DNA from 2 places in the Exiguobacterium sp. BMC-KP genome. Region 2 is predicted to be linked to the other one. Evidence: predicted binding sites of a transcription regulator. Region 2 holds the regulator's gene; the other holds the start of a gene.
The links. The regulator LexA, encoded in region 2, represses DNA repair genes until DNA is damaged. The targets are predictions, from matches to a motif close to CGAACATATGTTCG.
Positions count from the first base shown of each region.

Region 1: the regulator LexA is predicted to act here: its motif matches at 4,198-4,211, upstream of ADM98_RS04760 (NUMOD4 domain-containing protein).

Region 1 is NZ_LGIW01000014.1:158,579-168,212, forward strand. It holds gene ADM98_RS04730 (response regulator transcription factor) at 1-377, opposite strand, end outside; gene ADM98_RS04735 (class I SAM-dependent methyltransferase) at 355-930, opposite strand; gene ADM98_RS04740 (bifunctional transcriptional activator/DNA repair enzyme AdaA) at 1,093-2,136, shown strand; gene ADM98_RS04745 (DNA alkylation repair protein) at 2,133-3,179, shown strand; gene ADM98_RS04750 (GNAT family N-acetyltransferase) at 3,180-3,521, shown strand; gene ADM98_RS04755 (AAA family ATPase) at 3,560-4,138, opposite strand; gene ADM98_RS04760 (NUMOD4 domain-containing protein) at 4,271-4,798, shown strand; gene ADM98_RS04765 (methyl-accepting chemotaxis protein) at 4,846-6,489, opposite strand; gene ADM98_RS17450 (hypothetical protein) at 6,585-6,761, opposite strand; gene ADM98_RS04770 (GGDEF domain-containing protein) at 6,907-7,998, shown strand; gene ADM98_RS04775 (NUDIX hydrolase) at 8,046-8,453, opposite strand; gene ADM98_RS04780 (Type 1 glutamine amidotransferase-like domain-containing protein) at 8,450-9,100, opposite strand; gene ADM98_RS04785 (methyl-accepting chemotaxis protein) at 9,122-9,634, opposite strand, start outside.
Region 2 is NZ_LGIW01000015.1:435,280-444,913, reverse strand. It holds gene ADM98_RS07760 (ABC transporter ATP-binding protein) at 1-990, opposite strand, end outside; gene ADM98_RS07755 (ABC transporter transmembrane domain-containing protein) at 980-2,737, opposite strand; gene ADM98_RS07750 (YneF family protein) at 2,857-3,087, opposite strand; gene tkt (transketolase) at 3,211-5,181, opposite strand; gene ADM98_RS07740 (DUF896 domain-containing protein) at 5,453-5,689, opposite strand; gene ADM98_RS07735 (YneB family resolvase-like protein) at 5,803-6,456, opposite strand; gene yneA (cell division suppressor protein YneA) at 6,502-6,789, opposite strand; gene lexA (transcriptional repressor LexA) at 7,001-7,615, shown strand; gene ADM98_RS07720 (metal-binding protein) at 7,647-8,117, shown strand; gene ADM98_RS07715 (MIP/aquaporin family protein) at 8,305-9,006, shown strand; gene glpK (glycerol kinase GlpK) at 9,050-9,634, shown strand, end outside.

The DNA of each region.
Region 1 (9,634 bases), on a different contig from region 2:
GGGACATGATACTGACTGACGCGGCGTAACAGCGCCTTGACGCGGGCGACGACTTCAAGCGGATTGAACGGTTTACCGATGTAATCGTCCGCCCCGAAGGTCAAACCTTGAATCTTATCCATATCTTCGCGTTTCGCCGTCAGCATCAAGACGGGTAACGTGTGACCGGCAGCGCGCGCCGCTTGAACGGTCGAGAAGCCATCGCGAACGGGCATCATCACGTCGAGTAACATCGCATCAACTGGACGCGTTGCAAGAGTCGTTAACGCCTCCTCACCGTTTTCGGCTTCGATGATTTCGTAACCTTCATTTGTTAAATAGAGTCGAAGCAATTGACGGATGTCTGCTTCGTCATCAACGATCAAGAGCGTAGGCATGATTCATTTCCTCCTGTTGCACCCCCTCGAAGACGTAAGCCGGGGGAAGATTGTAGAGCGTGTGCGAATAGCTGTGTTCTTGGAAATAGTCCCGGAACATCTTGAACTGAAACCGGGTGTATTGAAAGGCGATGAAGTGACCGTCTGATCGTAGTAACGTTTGGAATTGTGCCAATAAATCATGCCGTAACGCTGCCGGGAACGACGCAAACGGGAGACCACTGACGATGACGTCGATCTGTCCGCTCCATGAATCGGATAATCCTTGAACGTCACCAATGAAGAGAGTGACATTCGTTTCCTGAGCCAGTAATTGTTCGAGTGCCGGGCGGAACGTTTCGCTCCGTTCACAAATCAAGAGATGTGTCTCCGGTGAACGAGCGGCCAGTAAAGCTTTGGTGATCGCTCCGTCACCCGCTCCGACTTCAAGAATTTGGCGTGGACGATCGGCGACGGCGCGTCGTGCCATCATTTCAGCCAGACGTGGACTGCTCGGTGCGATGGCTCCGACACGGAGTGGTGCGTGAAGTGCTTCTTTTAAGAAATCAAACATGAAAACCCTACTTTCCGTTGAGTATATCATGTAGTATGCACATCGTCCCTTTCGAAAACAGGACGATGTTTCTTAAGTGAATCTTAAACATATCAATGCCTGATTTTCGGCGACATGATGACCGGACAAGCCGGTATACTAAGGACAAAGGAGGGGAAGGCGATGGAACATCACACGTATTATGAAGCGCTCGTTCGCCGGGACGCGACGTACGAAGGAACGTTTTTTGTTGGTGTCAAGACGACCGGCATCTTTTGCCGTCCGACGTGTCCGGCACGAAAACCGAAAGCAGAGAACTGTGAGTTTTTTGAGACGGCGCAAGAGGCATTACTTGCCTCTTATCGACCGTGCCGTCGTTGTCATCCGCTTGCTTATCCCGGCGATCATGGTACGATTCAACGCTTGATCGAAGCGGTCGAGGCAGAACCAGACAAACGATTCAAGGAAGCCGATTTTCGAGCACTTGGTCTCGATGAATCAACGGCACGCCGCCAGTTCAAGAAACGCTTCGGAATGACGTTCGTCGCATATGCTCGGGCACGACGGATGGGGCTTGCGATGAAGGAGATCCGGACCGGTAAGCCGATCATCGAAGGGCAGTTGGCTGGAGGTTATGAATCGAGTAGTGGTTTTCGTGAGGCGTCAGCACGGATTCTCGGGCAGGCACCGTCGCGCTTTGACGGGCAGGTCTTACGCGCGAAATGGCTTGATACACCACTCGGTTCGATGCTGGCGATTGCCGACGATCAACTCTTACATCTGCTCGAGTTCGTCGACCGACGTGGACTGGAGCGGGAAATCGAACAATTACGTCAAAAAGCGCGCGCTGTCATCGTTCCCGGGGAATCACCGGTCTTTGGACAGATCGAAGCGGAGCTCCGTCGTTACTTCAAAGGAGAGCCGGTATCGTTTCAGACGCCACTGATGCGGTACGGGACACCATTTCAACGCCGCGTCTGGGAAGAACTCGAGCGGATTCCGAGTGGGGAGACGATCTCGTACCAAGAGCTGGCGATCCGGATCGGTCAACCGACTGCTGTTCGTGCCGTCGCACGAGCGAATGGAGCGAACCAACTGGCAATCGTCATTCCGTGCCATCGGGTCATTCGGACGAATGGAGATTTAGGTGGATACGCGGGTGGACTCGCACGCAAGGAAACATTGCTCAAACTGGAGCGCACACAGAGAGGACTGGATGAAGGATGAGTTTGATTAAAGATGTATTTTCACCGAGTTGGCTCGACCGCTTAGGAGCAGCGGTCGATGTACCGGATTTTCGAAGACGAGTCGAGCAGGGAGACTGGGAAGAACTCGCGTTTAAACAACGTGTCCGTCGTGTGGCGGAGACGCTGGAGACGATCTTGCCACCGTTTCCGGACTCGGTGTCGGAGCTAGAGCGACTCGCACCGCAGTTTACTGGGCTACCGGGAATTGTTTTTCCAGAGTATGTCGAACGAACGGCAGACCTTTCTGACTGGACGCTTGCGATAGAGATACTTGCCAAGTTGACGCAACATTCGACGTCGGAGTTCGCCGTTCGGCGTTTTCTACTTGTCGATCAGGAACGATATCTCGACCAGGCACTCAAATGGACAACATCAGACGATGAACACGTCCGGCGCTTAGCGTCTGAAGGAACACGCCCGCGTCTGCCGTGGGGACAAGCGATTCCGCGTTTGATTGCTGATCCGCGTCCGGCGTTACCGATTCTTGACGCCTTACTACAGGATCCGTCACTTTACGTCCGAAAAAGTGTCGCCAATCACTTGAACGATATTTCAAAGACACATCCGGAATACCTGATCGAGCGAATCGAACGTCACTTAGGAACAGATCCGAATACAGACTGGATTTTACGCCATGCTTCGCGGACGTTACTGAAGCGCGGAAATCCAGAAGTGTTACAGTTGTTCGGACACGTCACGCAAGGTGAGGTCGCGGTGACGGACTTGGTCGTCTCACCAGTGACGATTGGTCAAGAGTTACAGTTTTCGTTTCAAGTAAACAGTTCCGTCGAGCAACGTCTGCGTCTTGAATACGCGATCGATTACGTCAAACAACGTGGAACGAGTCGGAAGGTGTTTCAACTGCGGGAGCGGGAAGTCAAAGGTGTCTTACAAGTTGAACGACGCCAATCGTTTCGGAACATGACGACGCGTGTCCATTATCCTGGTACACATACATTAACGATTTTAATTAACGGAGAGGTTTACGCGACAGCAACGTTTGAGGTCGAGGAGGAGAGCTGAATGAAAGGACGACATCCGGATTTTACGACGTCACGATTGTTTGTCGAAGCAACGGATGAAGAATCGGGTTGTAAATGGACGTTGCATGCGTTGCGTGAGAAAACGATCGTAGGGACGATTACCTTCACATGGAATGGATCGACCGGAACCTTACGTTACACGACGACGGATGAGGATGATCAGCACGGATACATTACAGAAGCGTTGACGTCGATTTTGTCGTATCTCGCACGGACGTTATTACTGACGTATGTTTACGGCGAAGCGGGCAGTGCGGCGGTCTGGCGTCGGAACGGATTTCAGTTGCAGGCGAATCGATATGAACGCAAACTCTATCATTAAAGCCCCGCCTGCTTGAGCAGGACGGGGCTCGTTTATGATTAGACCGTTGTTTTGGACCAGTTGAAATGGTCGCAAATCGCTTCAGCGCTCTCACGCGCGCTTAACTGTTCCGTATCGAGGAAGAGGTAGTTGACGTCCGGTAGTTCACCTGGAAGCGAACATGTCCGGTATCCGTCCGCCGTCTCGCGTAAGTCCTGTTCAGAAGCAGCGAGATCACGCTTCGTTACTTTGTGCGTCAATCGGTTTTCGGTCGTGTTCCGGTGCAGGCGTGTTGCGACCGGCGCATCGAGTTCAACGATATAGACGTCAGCACCCGCTTGTTCGAATAATTCGACTGTCTCTTCAATGAACTCGAGACCACCACCTTCGACGCCGAATAGACAGAGGAATGTAAACAGGACACCTTCGAGCGAACTGTTCGCCATTTCCTTGAACATCTCGCGCCGGATCGTATCCTTTAAGCGGTGATGTGCGGGTTCAGAGAAATCAAAATAAGGCAATAACAGGTCGATCGTCTGGTGGTTATGAAAGACTTTCATCTCCGTCAATCGTTCGATTTCCTGACCGATCGTCATCTTTCCGACCGCTTGGGGACCGAGTAACAAGACAAATTTCATAGACGAACCTCATTTCCTTTTTCTGCTAATAATAGCACATTCCGACGAGTGACATCACTAGAACGTTTGTTCGTAATTTGATATAATTCAAGTATGAAGTCCCGTCGTGTCCTTGTCTGAAGGAGGACAACCATGCAAGAACAATGGAAAGCCGTCATCGGCTATGTAGGTATATATGAAGTCTCATCGCTAGGTCGCGTAAGATCGCTCGACCGAACGATTGTGACGTGTCGCGGTGTCCAGCAACGACGAAAAGGTGTCTTGCTCCGTCCGCGACTCAATCGGGAAGGATACCGGAAAGTCACGCTTTATCAACGTGGTCGAGGAGAACGCGTCCAGGTCGGTGTACTCGTTGCACAAGCTTTTCTAACGGCTGACGTCACGGAAGCGAAACTCGTCCGGCGCAACGGCAAACGGGCTGACGATCAGTTATCGAACTTAGACGTCCTGCCTTCGATCGATCAACAGTATACTGAACTGCTGGGCGAGTTTGATCTCTTGTTAGGTCAACATGTGACGCTGTCATCGTTTCAGATTCGAACGATTCGCGCGCAGTATGAAAAAGGGAAGACGATTCGTCAGCTGGCAGAGCAGTATCAGGTGACGGAGAACCGGATTCGAAATATCATCGATAAAAAGGAAGCACGTTATATCGGCTGAGAACAGAGGAAAGGAGCGCTTACCAGAGATGGGAGGCGCTCCTTTTGTTAAGATGGCGATTCACTCGAGCGAACGGTCTGTTGCAACGAACTGATGCGTGACTCGAGTACCGCACTATGTGTCTTCAGTTCCGTCTGCTGGTTGACGTGGTGTTGCATTTGATCACCGAGGACTTGGCTGTAAGAAGAGAGCTCCGACATCAACTGCTGAACGGACTGCAGATGTTCCTGCATGTTCGACTGAACATCTGCGACGATTTGACGTTGGTGTTCCACGGTACCCAGTGTCGTTTCGATCGTCGTCGCTTCAGTCAGCATCTGTTGCAAGTGTGCCGTTGCCGTCTCGAGCTGTTGCGATGTTGAGAGAAAACGTTCCGTCATCTGCGAGAGGGCTTGTTCGACTTGATTGAGTCCTGTCGTCCAGGTCTGATTGACCTGCCGGATATGATCTGTACTCATTCGGATATCGATTGCGAGTTTTTCGACTTCCTTGGCAACGACGGTGAAGCCACGACCGGCTTCTCCGGCACGGGTTGCCTCAATCAGCGCGTTCAGTGACAAGCGGCGCGTCTCTTCAGCGACACGTTGGATGTGTGAGATTGAGGTCTCCATTTGCTGCTGTAGATGTGAGGTCTGTTGCAAAATCTGCTCTGTCGCCGCGGATTGTTCCTTCAGTAACTGGCTTTCCTCTTGTAAGGTCTCAAGTGTCGTGTGATTCGTCTGAACAGTCTGTTGAAAACGGGTTACGGCATGTTGGCTGTTGAGAAGTGTCGTTTGCATCTCACTTAACGCATCGTGCCCTTGAGCGGTCAAACGTGTCGAGGCGACGATTGTCTGATCCATTTGCGACGATTGCGCAAGTAAAGAACCGGCGACTTCATCGACGGCCTGGACCGATTGATCCATCGCGGATAAGCGTGAGGAAAAGTGGGGCTGGACGGATTCGAGCTCCTGACTCGCTTGTTGCATCTCAGCCGTTAAATCTCCGATCTGTTGCATCAACTGATTGTATTGAAACGTCAGCTGTTGTAACTCAAAGGTCGTCGTCTTGAGTGTTAATGGACGATACGATCGCTTCGCATGCGCTTCTTCAATCTGTAAGGAGAGTTTCGATAACGGGGCGAGTTGTCTTCTAATTCGTGAGCGAATCAAGAGGCTGATACTGACAAGCGTAATCAAACTGACCCAGACAAGTGTCCAAGCTAAATCTTGAGCAGGGGCGATTAATTTATCGCGATCAGTCGTCAGCAAGATGACGTCATCGAGTTCCGGAATCGTCATTGCGACAAGAAACTGGTCTTGATTCGAAAAAGCATATGTACGGGCTGTTTTTAAGTGCTGTTGTAGTTGTTTTCGTTTTGCCGGTTCGAGTGTCAACGGTCGGAACGCCTCACTCGTGTTCAGGCTTTGAAAGCGAACCGTGTAGTCGTCAAGTGATAAGTCGGTTCGCTGTTGCTGTTGCAATCGTTTGATGGCACGCGAGCGGTCTGTGGTGTCATCCGGATACGCAAGAAACGTTGCCCGGACATTCGCGTCGAACATGGTTAACTCACGCATCAGCCGTTCCTCAGTTGCTGCGACGGATTGTTGATACGATGCGTAAACGCTTAGACCGCTGATCACAATTAGTCCGATGGCAACGATCGGAATCAGCCATCCATTTAGTTGTTGTGCTAATAGTCGTTTTTTCATAAGCATAAAAAACATCTCCTCCCGTGTACCTATCGGAAGGAGGGGGCGCAACATGTATGAAGGTGTTGTACGGCTTGTGTAAAGGTCTTGTGAATCTAGTTCACGTAAATCGGTAAGACAGTCGCAAGGTGTGTCATAAGTGCTTGTGTCTCTTCTTTTGGTTCGGATGTGACGTAAATGATCAACGCAGCAGCAACGATGACGAAGATAGCGATGACGAGAATAATGAAGAATGGCATCTTACTTTTTCGTTTTTCAGCTTGACGGTCCATGAAAGATTCCCCCTTAATGATGTAGACGATAGACATATTTGTTTGATTCCCTCTCCTCTTGTTTGAAAACCTTGGAAAAAGAGGGGAATGTGTAATTTGGAGGGAATAGAGTAAACATCTGAAATGGAATGAGGAGGATGTCGTCGTGCTTACGTTGCTTAATTCATTGTTGTTGAACTTCTCACTGTTGATTGCGACATTGCTGTTTGCGTTTTTACCGCTAAGACGGATCGAGCGCATCTCGCCTAACTCTTCCTTACAAGTCCGACTCGCGATCGGTTGTATCGCCGGTGTGATTGGTGCCCTGTTGATCTTTAACAGTATTTCCTATGACGTTGCAAAGATTGATTTGCGTCTCGTTGCGCTCGTCACGGCGTACTTTTACGGCGGATTAGTCAGCGGTAGCATCACGATGCTGTTCATCATCGGCGCCCGATTTGCGGTGACACCAGCTGGCGAATACCAAGGACTGATTCTGACAACCTTGATCTGTGTCGCGTTACTCGTGACAGCGACGATTTATCGACGGTTCGCTGCTCAACGGATGAAGGATTATCTCGTGTTGCTTGGAACAGGGATCGCATACAGCTTACCGGCGCTCTATTTATTAACGAACACGTTCGAGCGGTTTTTAGAGATTGCGCTCGTCTATATCATCGTCATCATGATTGGTGGCTACGTCACCTATCGTTTCTTACAGGAATTAAGGAAGCACTTTTTGTTCGTCCACACACAACAGGAACTGGCTTTAACGGATGGGCTGACGCAACTGGGAAACCGCCGGAAGCTAGATGAAACGTTAGCCGAGTACGCTCAGAACGGAACAGTCTTCTCCGTCCTCATTCTCGATCTCGATCATTTTAAATCAATCAATGATACATACGGACACGAAGGGGGTGACGTCGTTTTACGACAACTCAGCCATCTCTTGCAATCGTATTGTCCAGAACAGGGCGTCGTCGGTCGGTACGGTGGTGAAGAGTTTGTCTTACTGTTGCCGGACGTACCACTTCGACAAGCGGAACGACTGGGGGAACGGATTCGATCTGCCTGCGCCGATCAACACTTCGTTTATAAGGAGCACCCCGTTTTTCATGTCACGTTATCGCTAGGTGCCGCTTCATCCGATCAAGCATCGACTGTATTTGAGACCGTCCAGAAAGCCGACTTAGCATTGTATGAAGCCAAACAAACCGGTCGGAATCGCGTCGTCTGTTACCGAGATCCTTTACTGTAAATAAAAATTGCCCCGCTCGACCAACTGGTCAGGCGGGGCAGTTGTGTTTAGCGATGCAGTAACGAAAATACATCATGTCGTTCAAAATCAGCTAAGATATTCGGCGCGATCAACTGACGAATCATTGTTTCGTCCGCCCAGAGATAAGCGTCGTGTTCCGCGGATAACTGAACGTCCGTCTGATGCGTCGAACAGATGTACATCAAGAGAACGATTTGCCGATCGGGATGCGTCAGGAAGCTCGAGGCATAGAGCAGACGCTCCGGGGTAACCGTCAACTGTGTCTCTTCTTTTATCTCGCGAACGAGACTATCGACTGGCAGTTCATGGAAGTCGATCTTGCCACCCGGGCATTCCCACGTCCCACCGCCGAAGTCAGCAGCAGCCCGGCGGACGATCAGGAGACGTTGCTCGTGAATGATGATGCCTTTGACGGCAGGAACGATCGCTGTCATCTGACGGGACTCCGCGACAATACGACGGGATCGGTTCCTTCTGTTTCGACGAGCTGCTGATCGCATAAATAGATCCCGCTTTCGTCAGCAAGTCCGAAAGCACGGTCTGCACTTTCTTCCGTAAACGATTGCACGAGATGGGCAGCTTCGCCCCACGTCTCGTAATGGACACAGACGACCGCGTCGTTCAGTAAGGCAAGACCAGGCAAGCGAAGACGTCGATTGTCGCGTTGGTCGATCTCCGGAATGATACACCGTTCGGGCGAAACGAGGGCACCAGCTGAAAAACCGACGACCGGAACACCATCTGCGAAACGCGACTGAATGATGTCACCGATCGGTGTACCGACCAAGTATTGCTGATACAATTCGGTCTCGCCACCGGAGATGATGATGCCTTGACACTGTTTCAGTTGCGCGAGTTGTCCGTCTGTTGGTGCGTCAGATAGTGGCAGATGGACGAAAGACGAAATGCCATCTTCCTGTAACTGCTTCGTATAGATCGAGGCGTAACGCGTCCAGTCCTTACCGATCCGCGGAATGTATAGAATCGCGACCGGTCCACCGTTCGTTAATGTAGCAAATCGTGTTCGTAAGTTCGGTGTAAAAGGAGGACCGCCTCCAAAGAGGAATAAGTGAGTCGGCATGAGGCATGTCTCCTTTCAAGTTTAATCCAGTGTATAGCGGTTGATCGTCTCGTGCAACTCACGGGAGAGCGTATAAATCTCTTCCGTCAGCGTATGGACGACATCCATTCGTTCGCTGAAAGCGAGTGATTGCTCGGATGCATGTTGGTTGTCTTGAGCGCTGGCGATGATTCCGGCACGCAGCTGTTCGGCTTGTGCGACGAGGTGGGAAGCGGTCGATAAGACATCCCGGTTCGTTTCCGAAAGGGCGGCCATATCAACAGTGACACCTTTTGACTGGGTGACGATCGAATCAAACGATTGCGTCGCTTCCGTGACGCGAACGACACCGTCTTGAACGGCAACGGTTCCGCGTGCCATGGCGTCTTCGAGTTGTTTTGTCTCCAGTTGGATCGAATCGATTGTTTCCTGGACGCGAACCATTGACTGTTTCGATTGGTTGGCAAGATTCTGAATCTCGCGTGCGACGACAACGAATCCTTTGCCTTGTTCCCCGGCACGTGCGGCTTCGATCGAAGCGTTTAATGAGAGAAG
Region 2 (9,634 bases):
CGGTTCTGGCTCATCCGTATCAAGCACCTTGAACACGCGGTCCGCTGAGACGACAGCTTGTTGGAACTCGGATAACCGTTGCATGATTTGCTGAACCGGTTGGAAGATCCGCTCCATGTAACTGATGAAGGCATAGACGACACCGACTTGAACTGTTTGTGAGAACGATAAGACACCGAAATACGTCACAAGTGTCGCAATCGAAATCGCTAGTAACAATTCAATGATTGGTCGTAGTAACCAGCTATCGAGCTTCAGGTTCTTATAGCGACCGTTCTGGTGAGCGACATTCGTTTCTTCGAATTCTGCCATCAAGCGCTTTTCTTGGCGGAATTGTTGAATGATCGCCATCCCATTGATCGATTCGTTCAGTTGCGCATTGATTTTCGACAGTAGATCGCGAACTTCCGCGTAATATTTCGTCGAGTACTTTCGGTAGATCCAGATAATGAAATAAAACAGCGGTAACAACAACAGCGCAAGCGTTGCGAGTCGTGGTTCTAGGAGATAGAGGAAGATATACGTCCCAATCAACTGGACACCACTTTGAACGAATGTCGACAGGACACCGATATAGAGTTCCTTAATCGCTTCCGTATCGTTCGTGATCCGGGAAACGAGCACTCCGGCAGGCGTCCGGTCGAAATAAGCGAGCCGTAAATGCATGACGTGCCGGAACACATCGATCCGTAAACGTTGAATGACTTGCAAAGCAATCTTTTGGAACTCAAATGCCTGTAAATAATCGACGATGATCCCTGTCGTATGCAATAACAAATATGCCGTAAACAGAAGTGCGACTTCTTGAACTGGATAGGTTCCTGGTGCGACATACTCATCAATGAAAATCTTAACGAGATACGGTCCTCCGAGTTTTGCTGCTGTCGTAATGAACAGGAGAACGAAGGCGATACTGACTTGCTTCTTGAACGGTTTGACGAAATCGAGCAATCGTTTCAGGACGGCTTTTTCATTGATATCATGATTCATTAGAACGCCCTCCTTGTTCGACGAGTGATTCTAGTTGCTGGCGGTCGTATGTCTCTTTGTACCAACCGTCGTGAGCGAGTAACTGCTCATGCGTTCCTCGCTCGATGATTCGACCGTCTTCAAGGACGATGATCTCATCGGTATGCGACACAGCCGACAGGCGATGAGCAACGATGATTTGCGCTTGATCGTGATCAGCCGTCCGGAAGTGATGGATAATCGCTTCCTCAGTCTTAGCATCGACCGCAGATAGTGCATCATCGAGCACTAAAATCGGGCAGTCGGCTAGTAACGCCCGGGCAATCGAAATCCGTTGCTTTTGACCACCAGACAACGTGACACCACGCTCGCCGACCATCGTCGCATATCCTTCCTTAAAGCCAAGAATATCGTCATGAACCGCTGCAATACGCGCCGCTTCCATGATGTCTTCCATTGACGCGTCGGGTTTCGCAAAAGCAATATTATCCGCAATCGAAGCGGAGAACAGGAAATGATCCTGCGGGACAATCGCTACTTGACGACGAACGGTATCTCGTGTCAATTGTTTGATGTCTCGTCCACCAATCATGATCGCTCCTTGTTTGACGTCATATTCACGTGATAATAAACGAACGAATGTCGATTTACCAGCACCCGTCTTCCCGACGATCCCAAGCGATTTACCCGGTTTCAACGTCACATCGATGTCTTGTAGGACCGGTTGCGTGTCATAGATGAATCGTTTAATCCCGACATGAAGTTCCGGTGACGAAACAATCGTCGCCGCTTCCTTCGCGTCTTTAATTTCCGGTTCGATCGCAAGCATCCGCTCGATCCGATCGTAAGAAGCACGACCACGTTCGACGATGTTAAACAACCAACCGAAAGCGAGCATCGGCCATGTCAATAAACCAAGATATGTAGTGAATGAGACGATGTCACCAATCCGAATTTCACCTTGTTGCAATAAGTAGGCACCATAGCCGACTGCGATGATGTACGATAGACCGACTAACCCAAAGATCGTCGGATCAAACAGAGCATCAATTTTTGCCACGCGACGGTTCTTTTGGACAACGTCGTCGGATAGATCGGTGAACGTCTGTACGTCAGACTCAACTTCGCCTGTCGCTTTTAAAACACGGACACCACTAATACTTTCCGCGACCTTATCATTTAAATCGGAGAAGGCTTCCTGCGCGTCATGAAAACGCGAATGTAGCATCTTACCGTAGCGTGACGTCAAATAGACCATGAGTGGCATCGGCAGAAGCGACACGAGCGTCAACTTCCAACTGATTGTCGTGACCATCGTGATGATGACGAAGCTCCCCATCGTCACTGAGTCAACGAGCGTTAGAATACCGGCACCCGCTGTCATCGAGACGGCTTGTACATCGTTCGTTGCATGTGCCATCAAATCTCCGCTACGATATTTCTTATAGAACGATTGATCTAAATCTGAAAAATGACCATACAGTTGACTGCGCAACAATCGACCGAGACGAATCGAGGCACCGAAGATATGAAAACGCCAAAAATAACGAATGAAATACGTCGCGACTCCGATAAGCAACAATGTACCTGCTAGACGAATCAAATCATTCTTCGTCAAGCTCCCTTCACTCAGACCATTGACTGTAGTCCCGATGACTTTCGGTGGAATCAGTTCTAACCCTGCCACAAAAATCAAACAGATGACCCCAAGACTATACGCTTTCCATTCTCGTCGGAAAAACCAACCGAGTTTCCTGAAGACTCCCATTCAAGTCTCCCCCCTTTTTAAATCCTATGATTATTTGAAATAGTCTCACATTTTAGATTAGTTCTCTTTCTAAAAAATAGCAAACAAAAAGGAGACCATTTGGTCCCCTTTCATACAGCTTATTTTTTAGGTGATTTCATTGAACCACTCATTGAACGCATCACTTGGTTGACTTTCTTTTGTGATGGCTTTTGACCCATTTGCATCATCAATGTCTTAATCATATCTTCGTTGATTGGTGGGTTTTGCTCCAAGTAGTTCATCATGTATCGACGAGCGATATAGAAACCAAGGGCGACACCTGCTACCAAGCAAAGAAGGGCAATTAAAATCCAAATCCATGTAGCCAAGTTGCTTCCTCCTCTAACTTAAAACGTCGCTTTTTACTATACTATAATTCCAATTGTTTGCATAGATGATAATAGATGAAAAACGAGCCCGACGTAAGAACGGACCCGTTTTTCCAGAAATGATTATCCGAGTTGCTTGACTGTCGCTAAAACGTTCTCAACAGACATACCGTATTCTTTCAAGAGGAAGTCTCCAGGAGCAGATGCGCCGAAACGATCGATTCCGATAACTTGTCCTTCTGTTCCTACATATTTGTACCAACCGAGTGAAGCACCTGCTTCGATCGCTACACGTTTCGTGATGTGTTTTGGAAGAACCGATTCTTTGTACTCTGCTGATTGTGCTTCGAATACTTCCCATGATGGAAGAGAAACGACAGCTGCTGATTCACCAAGTTCTTTTTGCGCTTCGACAAGAAGGTGAACTTCTGAACCTGTACCGAGTAAGAGTGTATCGGCTTTCGTGACGTCACCAGCGATGACATAACCACCTTTTTCAGCGCCTTCTGTCGTCGTACCTTCAAGTTCAGGAAGACCCTGACGAGTCAAGACGAGAAGTGTCGGTTTGTCTTTTGCTTGAACCGCTGTTTTCCATGCTGCGATTGTCTCTTTTCCGTCTGCTGGACGGTAGATCGTGACGTTCGGCATTGCACGGAAGCTCATCAAGTGTTCGACTGGCTCGTGTGTTGGACCATCTTCACCGACAGCAATCGAGTCATGCGTCAAGACGAAGATTGATGGAAGACCCATTAATGCAGCGAGACGGACCGCTGGACGAAGGTAATCCGAGAAGACGAAGAATGTCGCACCGTAAGGAATGACGCCACCGTGAAGTGCCATACCGTTGACAGCTGCTGCCATTGCGAATTCACGTACACCGAACCAGATGTTGCGACCACTTGGGTCGATATCGAAGTCTGCTTCGCCTTTGAGCATCGTGTTGTTTGATCCCGCAAGGTCAGCTGAACCACCGAACAATGTCGGAACGTTCTTCGCAAGGCCATTCAAGACTTCACCGCTCGTTTGACGCGTTGCTTTTTTCGACGACAAGTCGTATGTCGGAAGGTCTGCTTCCCAGTTGCTTGGCAATTCGTTTGCGATCGCGCGAACGAGTTCAGCATGCAATTCTGGGTGAGCTGCTTCGTATTGTTTCATCGTCTCGTTCCATGCGTCTTCTGCAGAAGCACCACGTTGAACGATGCGCTCGTCAAACAATGATTTGACTTCTTCAGGGACGTAGAACTCTTCATGATCCCAAATGTAGCTAGCTTTCGTCAACTTGATTTCTGCCTCACCAAGTGGTGCACCGTGAGAAGCGGACTTCCCTGATTTGTTCGGTGAACCGAAGCCGATGACTGTCTTAACTTCGATCAATGTTGGTTTTGTCGTCTCTGCTTGTGCCGCCGCGATTGCTTTCGAAATCGAATCGATATCCGTTCCGTCTTCTACGCGAATGACTTGCCAGTTGTACGCTTCGAAGCGTTTCTGGACGTTTTCAGAGAATGATTTATCGAGATCTCCGTCAAGTGAGATATCGTTTGAATCGTACAATACGACCAATTTCCCAAGACCAAGGTGACCTGCAAGTGAAGCGGCTTCAGCTGAAACGCCTTCCATCAAGTCCCCGTCTCCACAAATTCCGTATGTGAAGTGATCAACGACGTTAAGGTCGTCACGGTTATATTTTGCTTCAAGATGACGCTCTGCCATTGCCATACCAACTGCCATCGCGATCCCTTGACCAAGTGGACCAGTCGTCGCATCTACACCAGCCGTGTGGCGATATTCTGGGTGACCTGGCGTTTTAGATCCCCATTGACGGAATGATTTTAGATCTTCCATTGATAGATCATATCCCGATAGGTGGAGGAGTGAGTAGAGAAGCATCGAACCGTGTCCGGCTGAAAGTACAAAACGGTCGCGGTTAAACCATTCTGGATTTTTAGGGTTGTGGTTCATATGATCCGCCCAAAGTGAGAATGCCATCGGCGCTGCTCCCATTGGCATACCTGGGTGACCCGAGTTCGCCTTTTGTACGGCATCAATCGATAAGGTACGAATCGTATTAATTGCTAATTGTTCTACTGTCGTCATGTTCGTCAAAACAATCATCCTCTCTCTTTTTCACAAATTCCTACTTATTTTAGCATACTCTCAAATGTGATACAACTTTTCTAAATAGTATGTCACATTAAAATGAATGCGCTATCTATAGCCGTTCTATCGACTCATACAGGATGTCTGAATCGATGAAAGCTCCCTATTAAGATGTATTGCTATCGTACAATGTTTCCTAATCCAAATACTCCATAAAAAAAGAGGGTCCGCTTGCGCGAGACCTCTCTTTTATAGAAGAAACAAACGATTATTGCTTGTTTCGTTCTTCTTCTTGTGCTTGTTTCAACTTCTCTGGTGTAACGTCTGTACCCTCTTCGTCGACGATCTTCATGCCCATGAGTTGATTTTTAAACGATCCACGGAACGCTGCGAGATAGGCCGCACGTAGTTCTTTTTGCTCTGCCGTTTCCGCTTCTGTTAATGGCTCGACTTTTGATTTATTCGCTAAAGCGTTGATTCGATCTAATTGTTCTTGTGATAACATGGAATCCCTCTTTCTGTACGACTCAAAATTGAGTTGTTCAATTGTATCCTTACTTTAAAAGAGCCCATAAAAAAAAGCAAGTTAACCGCGTCAGTCGACGGGTTACTTGCTTCTCATTCCGAGCTAGGTGTCAGTTCACGGTATTCGAGGTACCGACGATTGACGGTGGCTTTTGAAATATCATGCCCCATACCTCTTAAGGTGATTGCAATATCAGAGAACGTCAAACCAAGTTCTCGAAGACGAACGATTTCTTCGATTGGTACGTCTTTTCGACTACGTCCAGCGTTGTCTCCTTGGCGATTGAGATTACGTTCTGGTCGAAACCCTTGTTCCACAGCTCGGCGCATGCCACGAGCGATTTTTGCATTATGCAATTTGCGTTGATATTCTTCAACGAGTGAGACAATCTCAAGCACCATCGCCTCTGCATCAGCAAGCTGATATTCGCCATCGGAATCAAGCGTCATCAGTCGAACACCATGCTTTTTAAATGTATGCAAAATAGCAATTTTCGCATTCCCTCGCCCAATTCGTGTGTCATCCGTCACGAGAACCGCATCTATCGCATCACGTGTCACATGATCAAGAACAGTTAGCATCCCTTCACGATCAACATCGTATCCACTCTCTTTTTCAGAGACGACATCTACGACATCAAATCCTTTTTGAGATGCCACCTTCGAAAGTTCCATCCGTTGACGTTCAATCGAACTATCTTGTGCTTCTTTTTCAGTCGACACCCGACAATAAATCACGACCTTCATCGTACCTCACATCCCTGTTCGTTCTTTCACAACTTTTCCATTCTGTCATTGTTGTGCGATTGGTACAACGATTTTGCTTTTTGAGATGACATGTTTTGTCTCGACATCATTATTTTTGATCAACCAGTTGACATATTCTTCGTCTGACATTGAACCGTCGTTATAGACTTCAGCAATTTGTTCGACCGTAGCGTTCTCATCGACCGTTACGGACGCTGTCATCAGTTGCGCGACCTTTTCATCCGGACGTGGTATGAGTAAAAAAATCACGAAAGCAACACTTAAAGCATAGAAGAGAATAGAAAAAGCATGAGTACGAATCGTATGAATCATCATGAATCCCTCCAAATATGAAATGAATGAGTTAGAATAAATGTTCGCGGAACAATTGTTCGCATAACTCATAATAAACACAGAACCCGTGTTCGGTCAACACAAAATGTCGAACAATTGTTTGTACGCTCATTTGTTCTATGTTATAGTGAATCTAGAAACATATATTCTTACATTTCAAACTTCAATCCAGAAAGAGGTGGCAATTCGTATGCGGAAAATGTCTAAGCGCCAACAAGAGATTCTCGACTACATCGTCTCTGAAGTGAAACTGAAGGGGTATCCACCATCAGTTCGTGAAATCGGAGAAGCAGTCGGACTCGCGTCTAGCTCGACGGTACACGGTCATTTGGATCGACTCGAGAAACGGGGAATGATTCGCCGTGACCCGACGAAACCACGTGCGATTGAGATATTGCTTGATAAGCCTGAAGAAATCACGGAAGCCATCGTCCATGTTCCCGTCATTGGGAAAGTCACAGCTGGTCTTCCGATTACAGCGATTGAAAATATCGAAGAACAATTCCCGCTCCCTGCACATTATGTAGGTAACGAGACAGTCTTCATGTTAACGATCGATGGTGAATCGATGATTAATGCAGGTATTCTTGACGGCGATCGTGTCATCGTGCGCCAACAAAACACAGCAGAAAACGGAGAAATCGTCGTAGCTATGACCGAAGATAGCGAAGCGACGGTGAAACGGTTCTTCTTAGAAGATCAACAGGTACGTCTACAACCAGAAAATGACTCGATGGATCCGATGTATTTCGATAATGTCTCCATTCTTGGTAAGGTAATCGGCGTGTATCGGACGATTCATTGACGGAGGGACCAGTTACGACTGGTCTTTTTTCATGCCTTCAGGAAATGTACATGATACCGTCAATACCATCGCGCTGACGGGTTACGTTGCGTATTCGGTCGCAACGCAACAAACCGATTGGTTACCGACCGCCATTGGTATCGCTGTCGGTACACTTTGGCTGTCGCCCGACCTTGATTTAAAATCAGAACCGTATTATCGCTTTGGACCGTTTCGAGTCCTATGGATGCCTTATGTGAAAATCATGCCCCATCGCTCGATTTGGTCACATGGACTGATCATCGGAGATATCATCCGACTTCTATATAGTGCTGCTATTTTGATTCCACTACTATTTCTAAGTCTGTATTTTCAAATTCTTGATTCGGCAACGATTGATTCATGGTTCGCTTCTCTGCCTGCTTTTATCATCGGCATCATGGTAGCGAGTACGATTCATATCCTACTAGATTATTCCAGTAGCTGGTTTCGACCTAAAAAAAGAAAGAAGCGTCGCCGTTAACACCTCTTATTACCTGTTTACAGGTAGGAAGAGGTGTTTTCTTATCCATTTTACCGTATCTTTAAACATCAAAATAAAAAATTTCCATTCCTATATTTCAATTATTTGTATTGAAAACGTTCTCAATTCGGAGTAATTTAAAGTAGAAAGGCCATTATCTGCTTTAATCCAAAGGGAGGGTTTTTGCATGAATAACTTTGTACTAGAAATGATCGGTACGATGATCCTCATCCTACTCGGGGATGGTGTCGTCGCCGGTGTCGTCTTGAAAAAGACGAAATCGGAAAACAGTGGGTGGATCGTCATCACGTTCGCTTGGGGTCTTGCCGTCATGACAGCAGCATTCGTTGCTGCTGAGAGCGGAGCACACTTGAACCCCGCATTAACAATTGCACTTGCTTTGAACTCTGATTTACCGTGGGCAGACGTTCCGATCTACATTGCTGGACAACTTGTCGGAGCTTTCATCGGCGCCATTCTCGTTTGGCTTCATTACATGAAACATTTTGAAGCGACTGATGATCAAGCTGCAAAACTCGGTGTGTTTGCAACAGGCCCAGCGATTCGTCATACGCCATCGAACTTGATTTCTGAGATCATCGGGACATTCGTTCTTGTCTTCGGTATCTTGGCACTCGGTTTAACAACATTCGGTGACGGATTAAAACCACTCATCGTTGGTTTACTCGTCGTCGTTATCGGTCTATCACTCGGTGGTACAACAGGATACGCTATCAACCCGGCCCGTGACCTTGGACCGCGTATCGCACACGCCATCCTACCGATTCCAAACAAAGGTTCTTCTGACTGGGGATACTCATGGATTCCAGTTGTTGGTCCAATCATCGGTGGAGCAATTGCCGTGCTCATTTATCAATTGATTTACTAAGACCACATTCCACTAACACATAATGCTCAAGGGGGATTTCGAAATGGAAAACAAGTATATCCTAGCACTCGACCAAGGTACGACAAGCTCACGTGCGATCATCTTCGACCACGATGGGAAAATCGTCAACTCGGCACAACGGGAATTCAAACAATACTTCCCGCAACCAGGTTGGGTCGAGCATGATGCCAACGAAATCTGGGGGTCGATTCTTGCTGTCATGGCAGAAGCACTCGGAACTGCAGATATCAAACCTGAGCAAATCGCCGGAATCGGAATCACGAACCAACGTGAAACGACAGTTGTCTGGAATAAAGAAACAGGCAAACCAGTCTATCACGCACTCGTTTGGCAATCGCGTCAAACGTCTGGTATTTGTGACGACTTAAAAGAACAAGGTTTGAACCAGAAGTTCCGTGATAAAACAGGACTCCTGATTGATGCCTACTTCTCCGGCACAAAAGTTAAATGGATCCTTGACAATGTCGAAGGTGCACGTGAGCAAGCAGAAAATGGTGAATTACTCTTCGGTACGATTGATACGTGGCTCGTATGGAAACTGTCTGGTGGAAAAACACACATTACAGACTATACGAATGCTTCACGGACGTTGATGTACAACATCTAC